One region of the Bacillus sp. CPT56D-587-MTF genome, then DNA from elsewhere that is predicted to be linked to it. Evidence: riboswitches for the same ligand, from Rfam matches in the RefSeq annotation. Region 1 holds a riboswitch; the other holds the start of a gene.

What was found. Region 1 has a riboswitch for S-adenosylmethionine ahead of AC3WVZ_RS27460 (bifunctional O-acetylhomoserine aminocarboxypropyltransferase/cysteine synthase). Riboswitches for the same ligand answer to the same signal wherever they lie in the genome.
Region 2: another riboswitch for S-adenosylmethionine. It lies ahead of metI (cystathionine gamma-synthase/O-acetylhomoserine thiolyase); the one in region 1 lies ahead of AC3WVZ_RS27460 (bifunctional O-acetylhomoserine aminocarboxypropyltransferase/cysteine synthase).

The regions. Positions count from the first base shown of each region.
Region 1 is NZ_JBYTEF010000001.1:5,284,548-5,290,466, reverse strand. It holds gene AC3WVZ_RS27470 (homoserine dehydrogenase) at 1-268, opposite strand, end outside; gene metA (homoserine O-acetyltransferase MetA) at 410-1,315, opposite strand; gene AC3WVZ_RS27460 (bifunctional O-acetylhomoserine aminocarboxypropyltransferase/cysteine synthase) at 1,299-2,597, opposite strand; SAM riboswitch class I at 2,690-2,794, opposite strand; gene AC3WVZ_RS27455 (chloride channel protein) at 3,116-4,345, shown strand; gene AC3WVZ_RS27450 (YjjG family noncanonical pyrimidine nucleotidase) at 4,391-5,086, opposite strand; gene AC3WVZ_RS27445 (transcriptional regulator YeiL) at 5,194-5,865, shown strand.
Region 2 is NZ_JBYTEF010000001.1:3,876,277-3,882,195, reverse strand. It holds gene AC3WVZ_RS19995 (ArsR/SmtB family transcription factor) at 1-191, opposite strand, end outside; gene AC3WVZ_RS19990 (cysteine hydrolase family protein) at 625-1,137, opposite strand; gene metC (cystathionine beta-lyase) at 1,305-2,468, opposite strand; gene metI (cystathionine gamma-synthase/O-acetylhomoserine thiolyase) at 2,465-3,577, opposite strand; SAM riboswitch class I at 3,672-3,782, opposite strand; SAM riboswitch class I at 3,986-4,095, shown strand; gene AC3WVZ_RS19975 (bifunctional homocysteine S-methyltransferase/methylenetetrahydrofolate reductase) at 4,166-5,919, shown strand, end outside.

The DNA.
Region 1 (5,919 bases):
TATATGATTTTGCATCATCAATGCCACCCATCACTTCAATGACAACATCAATATTTGGATTATCTAAAATTTCATTTGCATCTTGTGTTAATAGAGTAGAAGGTACCTCTACCTCTCTCTCTTTCTCAATGTTTTGCACTAATACTTTCGTTACCTTCACTGGACAACCTACTTGGTGTATGAGTCGTTCTTGATGATCCGTAATAATACGAACCACACCACTGCCAACTGTCCCAAGACCTAATAACCCAACTTGAATTTCTTTCATAGTACTGTCCACCCCTCAAAAATTGTGTTTAGATGAAATTATATGAGTAAAAAATCTGAAAAACAATGTATTTTGAACATTCGGAAAAATAAAGGTTAATCTTTACAAGGAAAACGTTGCCACGTGTTACACAATCTTTCTTTACAATATATAAGGGGTTTCTTGATACACGTAATAATTCAACCAATTAGAAAACAATAAATTACCATGACTCCTCCACCTAACAAGCGGCTTTTCATCTGGATTATTATGTTTAAAATAGTTTTTTGGCACATCAATATTTAATCCCTTGTCACGATCTCGTTCGTATTCTTGTTTTAACGTCTCACAACTATATTCGCTATGTCCAAGAGCAAACACTTGCCTTCCTTCTGGCCCAATAACAAGGTGAACACCTGCTTCTTCAGAGTTTGCTAACAATGTTAATTCTTTCACTCCTCTAATATCATTCTCTCGTACTTCTGTATGACGAGAATGCGGAGCAAAAAACAATTCATCAAATCCTTGTAATAATTTCACATGTTGCTCGCAAACTTCATGTTCAAATACACCAAACATTTTTTCCTTAAGGGGATACTTTGGAACACCATAATGATAGTACAAGCCAGCCTGTGCCCCCCAGCAAATATGGAGCGTAGATGTTACATTCGTTTTTGAATACTCCATAATATGTTTAAGCTCTTCCCAATAATCTACCTCTTCAAAAGCAAGGGTCTCCACTGGCGCTCCTGTAATAATGAGCCCATCAAACTTTTCATTTTCAATATCACGAAACGTTTTATAAAAGCTTGTTAAATGTTCTTGCGTTACATTACGCGATAGATGTGATTCCATATGAAGCAAATGAACATCTAATTGTAACGGTGTGTTTCCAATTAAGCGAAGTAATTGCGCCTCTGTGTCTTGCTTCGTCGGCATTAAATTTAATATAGCAATTTTTAAAGCACGTATATCTTGTGTTTCTGCCCGCTCCTTCGTCATTACAAAAATATTTTCTTTTTGCAACACTTTGCGAGCCGGTAAATCTTTATCAATTATGATCGGCATGTGTTTTGCCTCCAACTAGAGCTGCTTCCAAATCTGCAATAATATCAGAAACATCTTCTATACCAACCGATAAACGAATTAAATCAGATGTAACACCCGCTAAACGCTGATCTTCAGCATTTAATTGTCTATGCGTCGTACTAGCAGGATGTATAACGCAAGTTCGTGCATCAGCTACGTGCGTTACAAGAGTTGCTAGTTTTACATTTGCGATAAATTCTTTTGCTGCTTCTAATCCGCCTTTAATACCGAAAGTTAAAACACCACTAGCACCTTTTTTCAAGTACTGTTGTGCTAATGAGTAATTTTCATTACTATCTAAGCCTGGATAATTCACCCATTCAATACGTTCATGATTAGCAAGCCACTTAGCAACTGCAAGAGCATTTTCACTATGACGTTCCATTCGTAAATGCAATGTTTCTAAGCCAATATTGCTAATATATGCATTGAATGGGCTCATACAATTTCCATAATCTCTTAATAGCTGAACACGTGCTTTCACAATATACGCTGCTGCACCAAAGTTTTGAACGTAACTTACACCGTGATAACTTGGATCTGGTTCAACAAGCTCAGGATACTTTCCATTTGTCCAATCAAAGTTTCCACCGTCAATTACAATACCGCCTAAAGAGCTCGCATGCCCATCGATATACTTCGTCGTAGAATGAACAATAATATTTGCCCCATGTTCAAATGCCTGGCATAAATAAGGAGTTGCTAATGTATTATCAACGATAAAAGGTACCTCTAATTCTTTAGCGGCAGCTGAAAATTCTTTAAAATTTAAAACATTCATCGCTGGATTTCCTAACGATTCTGCATAGATAAGTTTCGTCTTGTCATTAGCAAGCGCCGTGATTTCATCTGCCGTTAAATTTGGATTAAAGAACGTAACATCAATGCCAAGCTTACGTAAACTCACCCCAAATAAATTAAACGTTCCCCCGTAAACAGTTGAAGAGCAAAGTAAATGGTCTCCACTACTACAAATATTTAAAACTGCGAGCATAATAGCTGCTTGCCCAGAAGCCGTTGCAACAGCTCCTACACCGCCTTCTAAATCTGATAATTTCTGCTCAAATGCTGCTAGAGTAGGGTTTCCAATACGTGTATAAATATATCCTTCTGCCTCTAAGTTAAATAGAGCTGCTAAATCATCCGAAGTATCGTATTTATACGTTGTGCTTTGATAAAGTGGTAAAACACGTGGTTCACCATTCTTTGGCGTATAGCCACCTTGCACACAAATTGTTCCTTTTCCCCATGATTCTCCCATCTCTCATTCTCCTTTCTTTTATACAAAATAAAAAACTGCCCCTTTCCTGAAAACAAGAAAGGAGCAGTTTGAAAACACGCTCTAAAGGCTCTTTCTTATCTCTCAGGATTACTACCTGCAGGATTTGGCACAATTCCGTTATACGGCTGTTGCCAAGGTTTCATCGGGCCTGTCCCTCCACCTTTTCTTGATAAGACTATGCAATTACCGTTGATTTTATAGCAATAATTTCCTAATGTCAAACAGTTTTTCTGAATGTTCTAAAATAAATGTTAACAGTTTCATATAAAGCAACAAAAGAAATATATTCTAGTCTATTTCAAAAAAGACCTTTAAAAACCTCAAATCAGTCTATAAAATTAAATAAGTAATTTAACCTATAAATTCAAATTCCCCAAAAGTTAGCCTATATGTTGAATAGGCCATCTTCTCAAAAAGATACTATATATATTCAATCCATTTTTCACTAGTATATTTCACTTTTTTCCCTACTAAGATTTACATAACGGAGGTATAACATGACAAATAAAAAAGATATGCATTACATACTTGCTCTATATGGCATTCTTCTAGGATCTATAGTAGGAGCTACAGTCTGGTTATTTTTAGTCACAATAAATATTGGAATCCACTTTATTTGGGGATACTTGCCTGAAGTTCTCTCTTTTCCCTCTTATTACACCCTTTGCGTAACAATAATTGGCGGGGTCCTTGTTGGTCTATCACAAAAACATTTCGGTACATACCCACGCCTTATGCCTGAAGTAATGGCTGAATATAAAAAAACTGGTCGAATCGAATATCGCTTTGTCCATCGGGCTACTTTAACAGCGATTATTGTTTTAATTTTCGGTGCTAGTCTTGGTCCAGAAGCCGCACTAGTTGGAATTATAGGCGGACTGTGCACATGGGTAGGGGATCGCTTTAAATTTGCCTTAAAGGGTATGAATGAGCTAACCGAGATCGGAATTGGCGCTACTTTAAGTGTCATTTTTAACGCACCATTATTCGGTTATTTAGCACCAAATGAAAATGAGGGGGAACAAATTGCTGCTTTTTCTAAAGGAAAAAAAGCGATTGTATACTTAGCTACTACTTTCGCAGGTTTTTCTGTTTATTTACTACTGAGTAAACTTGATAATCGTGGATCCTTTATTGTTGATTTCGGGGAAGGTACACTTTCTTTCAATGAATGGATTGCATTTCTTCCACTTGCTAGTATCGGTGCTATAGTTGGTTTCTTTTATTTCAAGTTAGAATTCACATTAGAAAAGTTAATTCACCCTTTTAGAGAATACAAGCTGACACTCGGAATTATCGGTGGTATTTTATTAGGAATTGCGGGAACCTTTCTTCCGTACACATTATTTTCAGGGGAACATCAATTAAAAGAATTAGTTGTTGAATGGAGCCATTTATCTTTTTGGATACTACTTCTTTCAGGGATTTTAAAGTTGTGCATTACTGCCGTTTGTTTGAACACAGGGTGGCGAGGTGGACATATCTTCCCAATTATATTTTCTGGGTCAAGTATCGGATACGCTGTAGCATCTATTCTTCCTATAGATCCAGTAGCATCTGTTGCCATCGTAACAACAGCAATTTCAAGCTATGCGTTACGAAAGCCAATAGCTATAACATTACTATTACTTATGTTTTTCCCGCTTAATTTACTATTGCCCATGCTTGGTGCAGCTGCTATCGGGAATGCCTTTCCACTCCCAAAACATAACGAAAATAAAAATTAATAAAAATAGGCAGTGGGGACGAAAGCTCCACTGCCTATTTTTTTATTACACATGCTGCTTCAATAACGCTTCCAACTCCTCAAAATTATGCACTTCATATGTCGGTATAATCCCACTATCATTTAATTTCCTTTCTGGATTAAACCAACAAGTATCAATTCCCGCTACATATCCACCTTTAATATCAGCGCTTAATGAATCACCAATAATCAGCCCTTCTTCAGGTGCAAAGTTAGGAATCCGTTCAAAAACATAATCAAAATACTCTTTCATCGGTTTTTGAAAACCTGTATCTTCCGAAACAAAGACATCTTTAAATAATGAATGTAACCCTGCATTGCGCAAACGTTTATCTTGCGTCTTAGAAACACCATTTGTCACTATATACAATTCATACTCCCCTTGAATTTGATTTATAAATTCAAATGCACCTTGCATGAGTTGATTTCCTTCTTCTAAGTAGTTACGATAATTATTTTTGAATAATATTCCATTTACTTCTTCTCCATACTCTTTAAACAACAGAGAGAATCGTGTATTTACAACTTCATTGCGTGATAGTTCACCTTTTTCAAAAGCATCCCAAAGACCTTTATTTATTTTTTTATAACGAGCCTCTATCTCGTCTGTTAAAGGGATTCCCTTCTCTTCAAAAAGTACCCGTAAAGCCACTTTTTCAGCCTTTTGGAAGTCTAGTAATGTATCATCTACATCAAATAACAATGTTTTATATTTTTTCATAAATTCATCACACTCTCTTTTCTACAAAAACAAATTTACATAAATCGTATCATTCCTTCTTGTAAAGATAATAGGAGATATCTCATACTATACATAGGGGTGAAAATATGAAAATCAGCAAAAATGAGGAAGAAATTTATCAATACATGCGAATCCATCAATTCCATACCCTATTTTCATTTCATGTCTTGCCATATGTAGAGCTGCATTCTTTTCAAACGAAAGAGATGATATGTAGTGAAGGAAATGCTCTCCCTTATCTCTATTACTTAATTTCTGGGAGAGCCAAAATATATATGAGTCATAAAAACGGGAAGGTTTCATTAATTAATTTTATTCAAGCACCATCTTTTATCGGGGAATTAGGATTAATAGGGGTAGAAAATATTACTAAGTCCGTTGAAGTACTAGAAGATTGTGTGTGTTTGGCACTTCCTCTTAAAGATTGTCAGCAACTTTTATTACAAGATGCAACGTTTTTACAGCACTTATGTAAATTTATTGGAGAAAAGACAATTACTCGCACTGAAAATTACGCAAAAAACTATAGTTATCCTTTTGAAAATCGATTAGCTGCTTTTATTTTATTAACAGAGCAAAATAATTGTTATATAGAAAAGCATACCGAGGCCTCGGAATATTTAAATGTCAGCTACCGTCATCTTTTATATGTATTAAATCAGTTTTGCCAACAAAATTATTTAAGAAAAGAAGGCCGAACATATTATATACAAGATCGAAATACATTAGAAAAGCTTGCTGATGAACTAAAAATATAAAAAAACAGCATTAACATATAAACGTTAATGCTGTTTTTTCGAGTGACGAGTATA
Region 2 (5,919 bases), 1.4 Mb from region 1:
TTTAATTTTGCTAAATGCTGTGAAATTGTAGATTGTGGCATGTTTAAGCCAGTATACATTGTAGAAACGTTGCTTGGACCGCGCTCGATTAATCCTTTTACGATACATAAACGAACAGGATGAGCTAGCACTTTTAATAATTCTGCATTACTTTCATATAGTTCTAATTCTTTTTGAAAGGTTTCTAACATGTTCTTTTCCACCTCCGTGTGAGCTATTATACCATACTATACATACCAAAAATTTAAAGAAAAGAAAATAGTTGTTGCAGAAAAAAAGTCCTAAAGTAAAGAAATTGTAAGAAAAGAGACCCGGATGTAAATAAAATAGGTAAATTAGCATGTTTTTGTAAAATGACATTTTTGGGTGAAAATTTCGATGCGTTTTAAAAATTGAAAGATATAGATATATTTGTAACACAATTTTATCATGATTTTCTTATTCTTTCAAATGAATATACTAAATTTTTAAAATAATATGACAAAGGAATTATAATGATATATATAGAATATAAAACAGGTTAAAAGAAAAGAAGCTGAATGTCATTCGCTTCTTTATGGTGATAATGAAATATTTGATTACGGCTGATAAATCTTAGGATGATCAAGTCATTAGTCATTTATTCTAAAATTCATCTTTTAGCAACGTTAAAAATCTGTGATTCCATATGTTCTCATAAAAATCAATTGTCTCTTTTGCGGACATAAAAGGATTATTCAACGTAGAGGTTGTTTTCTGTCCCATAAAGTTTTCGTATCCTAGTCCGTGGGCAAACTTAATCGTTGCATCCATACAGTACTCTGTTTGGGCGCCACAAAATTCAATGCGATTTACAGATAATTGATCTAAAATTTCTTTTAAGTTTGTTTTATAAAATGAATTTGCATGTGTTTTTCTTACAAAAAAATCTTGTTCTTGAACATCTAGATCGGTATGAATAGCCCAAAGTTCTTTCTCGGGTACTAAATCATCATCACAATGTTGAACAAAAAGGATTGGTTTATTTAATTTTCTATATGAAGAAATTCTTTTATTTACTTTTTTTAGTAAGTTCTGTAAATCAAATAAATGCTCCTCGCTATAACATACGCCATTTTGTAAATCGATAACGATTAAAATATCTGCACAAGTATCCATTATTTTCACCCCTTTTTATTTCTTAATATATCAATTAATCCATTATTTAGAAATAGATGATATACTTTTATTTTTTATGGACTATAAGAAAAGAAGAAATTCAAATGAATATAGCTAAACCGCATAAAAAGAAGATATGAAAACCTAATCTCATATCTTCTTTTTCTCTATGCATTTACAGGTTCTTCTACATAAGAAAGGGCATTTTCAAAATCGGATATTAAATCGTTAACATTTTCAAGACCGACTGATAACCGAAGTAATGAATTAGAGATTCCTCTTTTATCACGAGCTTCTTGCGACAGTGCTGCATGTGACATTTTTGCTGGATAAGAAAGAATTGACTCTACAGCTCCTAAACTAACTGCAAAAACAGGCAATTTTACTTTTGATAAAAATTTGCGGAGTGCATCTTCTGACTGCAAAGTAAACGATAAGACCGCTCCAGCTGATGTTGCTTGAGATTGTTGAATATCAAATCCGAGATGAGTTTGTAATCCCGGATAATAGACATTTTTTACTTTAGAGTGCTCTTGTAAATAATGTGCGATTTTATTGGCATTTTTAGCTGAATGTTCGAGGCGTACATGCAATGTTTTTAGACCGCGAAGTACGAGAGAACAATCTTGAGGTCCTAAAATAGCACCGAATGCATTTTGTAAAAATCCAAGCTTTTGAGCGAGTTCTGAATCTTTTACTACTGCTAATCCGGCAGTAACATCACTATGACCAGCAATAAATTTTGTAGCACTATGAAGAACGACATCAGCTCCAAGTTCAAGTGGTTTTTGGAATAGTGGTGTCAAAAATGTATTATCAACAAAAGTAAGAGCCCCAATAGATTTTGCGAGTTTAGAAACCTCGCGAATATCTGTCACTTTTAAAAGTGGGTTAGAAGGTGTTTCTACATAAAAGAGCTTTGTATTTGGTTTAATGTTTTGTTTTATTTCTTCTAAATTGGTCATATCAACAAATGTATGTGAAACACCGTAACGGGAGAGTACCTCAGTTATCACTCGGTAAGTGCCTCCGTACACATCTTCTGAAATGAGTACGTGATCACCTTGTGAAAGAAGGAGGAATGCAGTGGAAATCGCTGCAATGCCTGATGCAAAGGCGAATCCTTTTGTTCCGCCTTCTAATAAAGCAATGATATCTTCAAGAGCTTCACGAGTTGGATTTCCTGACCTGCTATAGTCATATTTTCCGAACGTATCTACATCAAACTGGTGAAAAGTTGATGTGTTATAAATAGGAACGTTCACAGCGCCTGTTTGCGAGTCGTGTTTATATTGGTTGTGTAGTAAGAGTGTATCTATAGAATAGCTCATATTCTTACACCTTCTTTTACGAGTTTAATTGCTTGCTTTAAGTCTTGAATTAAATCGTTACTATTTTCAATGCCAACTGAGAATCGAAGAAGACGATTGCATACGCCGTTTGCTGTTCTAATTTCTTCAGGAATATCAGCATGTGTTTGCGTTGCTGGATAAGTCATTAAACTTTCTACACCACCAAGACTTTCGGCAAATGTAATTAAGGATAAAGATTGTAAGAATGGATTAATCCAAGCTTCATCTTTAAGGCGGAATGAGATCATGCCGCCTCTTCCTGGATAAAATACATCTGTCACCCCGTCTTCATCATTTAAATACGCAACAACTGCTTTCGCATTTTCTTCATGTTGCCTCATGCGAAGCGCTAACGTTTTCATACCGCGAATTAATAACCATGAGTCAAATGGGCTTAAAACTGCACCTGATGCATTATGATAATGAGCGATTTCCTCGCAAAGTTCCTTTCCTTTTGCAACGACAAGCCCGCTTAGTACATCGTTATGTCCCCCTAAATATTTCGTTGCGCTATGAAGTACAATGTCAGCACCTTCTGTTAATGGTTGCTGTATATAAGGTGTGTAGAAAGTGTTGTCTACAATAAGGAGTAGTCCGTTCCTTTTCGCTACAGTTGCGACAGCAGCAATATCAGTAACTTGCATTAATGGATTAGTTGGAGTTTCTATGAAAATAGCCTTCGTTTCAGTTGTGATAGCTTGCTCAATTTGTTTAATAGACTGTGTATTTACGTATCTACATCGAACATTCCACTTTTTTTCATGCTCAGAAAATAATCGATACGTTCCCCCGTATAAATCTTCAGATACAATAAGTTCGTCTCCAGAGCGGAATAGAGAAAGGACGAGGAGAACAGCCGCCATCCCTGAACTACAGGCATAACCTTGTTCGCCATATTCTAAGTCTGCGATCGCCTGTTCTAAAAGACCTCGAGTTGGATTGCCAGTTCGTGAATAGTCAAAGCCAGTAGATTTACCAATTCCTTCGTGACGATAAGCGGTTGAGAAATAAACTGGTGGATTAACCGTTCCGGTTGTAGTTTCACTGCGATTTCCGATTTGTGCTAGTTTTGTTTCGATTGTTGACATATGAAAATTCCTCCTTTTTAAATTGAAACATTAAGTGAATATAAAATAAAAAAAGCCTTCTAAGAAGAAGGCTTTCGGTTTGAATAGAGTCTTCTTCTCATCTGTCAAATCTTTCACAATTTGCTGGAATTAGCACCTTATTAACAAAATGTTAATGGTTGCTGAGGCGTCACAGGGCCAGTCCCTCTACCTCTCTAGATAAGAATGTTCGTATGAAATTTTTATTATGTTTTTAACTTTACAATAAAATATAACTGAATTGCAACTTTATTTTAAATAATTTTTATTTTTCCGCAAGTGTCATTGACTTTTACTTTTGTGCATGCTAAATTTATTAAAAAATTAACAAACATTGTTAAAAGGGGAACGCATTTCCTTTTAGCTACATAAATAAAATAATAAAGACAACTCTTATTGAGAGCGGTGGAGGGAAAGGCCCTGTGAAACCCGGCAACCTTCAAACGAAATGTTTGAAACGGTGCTAATACCTGCAAAACGAATGTTTTGCATAATAAGAGGAGGAACGATTATGTCCCCCTCTTCAAAGTGAAGAGGGGGTTTTTATATTGATAGAAATGAGGGAGAGTCGTGAAATTACTAGATTTATTATCAAAAGGAATTGTAATAGGTGATGGTGCGGTTGGGACGTTATTGCATTCACATGGTTTGCAAAGTAGCTTTGAAGAATTGAATGTATCTGATCCAGACTTAATTATATCGATTCATAAACAATATGTAGCTGCTGGAGCAGATGTAATTCAAACGAATACGTATGGAGCAAATGAGGCGAAATTACGTATGTATGGTTTAGAAAATCAAGTTACAGAAATTAATAGAGCGGCAGTAAAACTGGCGAAAGCATCTGTGACAGATAAAAATGCAATTTTAGGAACAATTGGTGGTATGAAACATATCGGAGCTGTTACAACGACTGATATGGAAAGAGAGTTTATGTTACTTGAACAGGCAGGGGCTTTACTAGAAGAACAGGTTGATGGATTACTATTAGAAACTTTTTACGATGAATTTGAATTACTTCATGCCGTTAAAGTATTGCGTAAGCAAACGAATATTCCAATTGTTGCGCAATTAGCGTTACATGAAGCAGGTACGACTCAAAATGGAAATGATGTCAATGAAATATTAAAGCAACTTATAGATTACGGTGCAAATGTTGTTGGATTGAATTGTCAACTAGGGCCGCTTCATATGACGGAAGCTTTCAAAATGATATCGATTCCTCAAAATGGCTATTTATCAGCATACCCAAATGCAGGCCTCCCGAATTATGTGGATGGACGTTACGTATATGAGGGAAGCCCAGCTTATTTTGAAGCGATGACACCGAGATTTATTGAGCAAGGTATTCGGTTATTGGGTGGTTGTTGTGGTACGACTCCAGAACATATTCAAAGTATGAAGCGCGCTGTTGCGAATATTACCCCTGTAATAGAAAAAGACACGATTCAAAGGCCGAAAGTCGTTCATACGCATGAGAAACGTTCGAAGGCTCACGTCACTCTAGCAGAGAAAGCGAAAAAACAAACGACAGTTGTAGTGGAATTAGATCCACCGAAAACGTTAGATACACAGCGTTTTTTTGAAGGAGCAAGAGCGTTAAAAAGAGCGGGAGCAGATGCTATTACTCTAGCAGATAATTCATTAGCATCGCCTCGTGTTTCTAATATGGCGATGGGTGCGTTATTAACGAAGCATGATATCCCAGTATTGACGCATTTAACGTGTAGAGATCATAACGTCATTGGACTACAATCTCATTTGTTAGGTTTATCGGCGTTAGGGATGGAAGAAGTGTTAGCTTTAACTGGTGATCCAGCGCGCGTTGGTGATTTTCCCGGTGCCACTTCTGTATATGATTTATCCTCTATTGAGCTTATTAAAATGATTAAAGAAATGAACGATGGACGTTCAATTTTAGGGAAATCAATTGGACCGGCGACAAGGTTTTCTGTAGGCGGCGCATTTAATCCTCACGTGAGGCACTTAAAAGCAGCGGTTAAGCGAATGGAACGAAAAATAGATGCTGGAGCGGAGTATTTTTTAACTCAGCCAATTTACGATATCAAGTTAATTGAAGAAGTGTATGAAGCGACAAAGCATTTGGAACAACCTATTTTTATTGGAATTATGCCGTTAGTAAGTAAGCGGAATGCAGATTTTCTTCATTTTGAGGTGCCGGGTATTACTCTTCCTGAAGAAATAAGAGAGAGAATGGATGGACATGAAACGAAAGAGGCAGCAATTGAGGAAGGGATCCGCATTTCACAAGAATTGGTCGACGCAGCGATGAAATATTTTAATGGTATTTATCTTACTACACC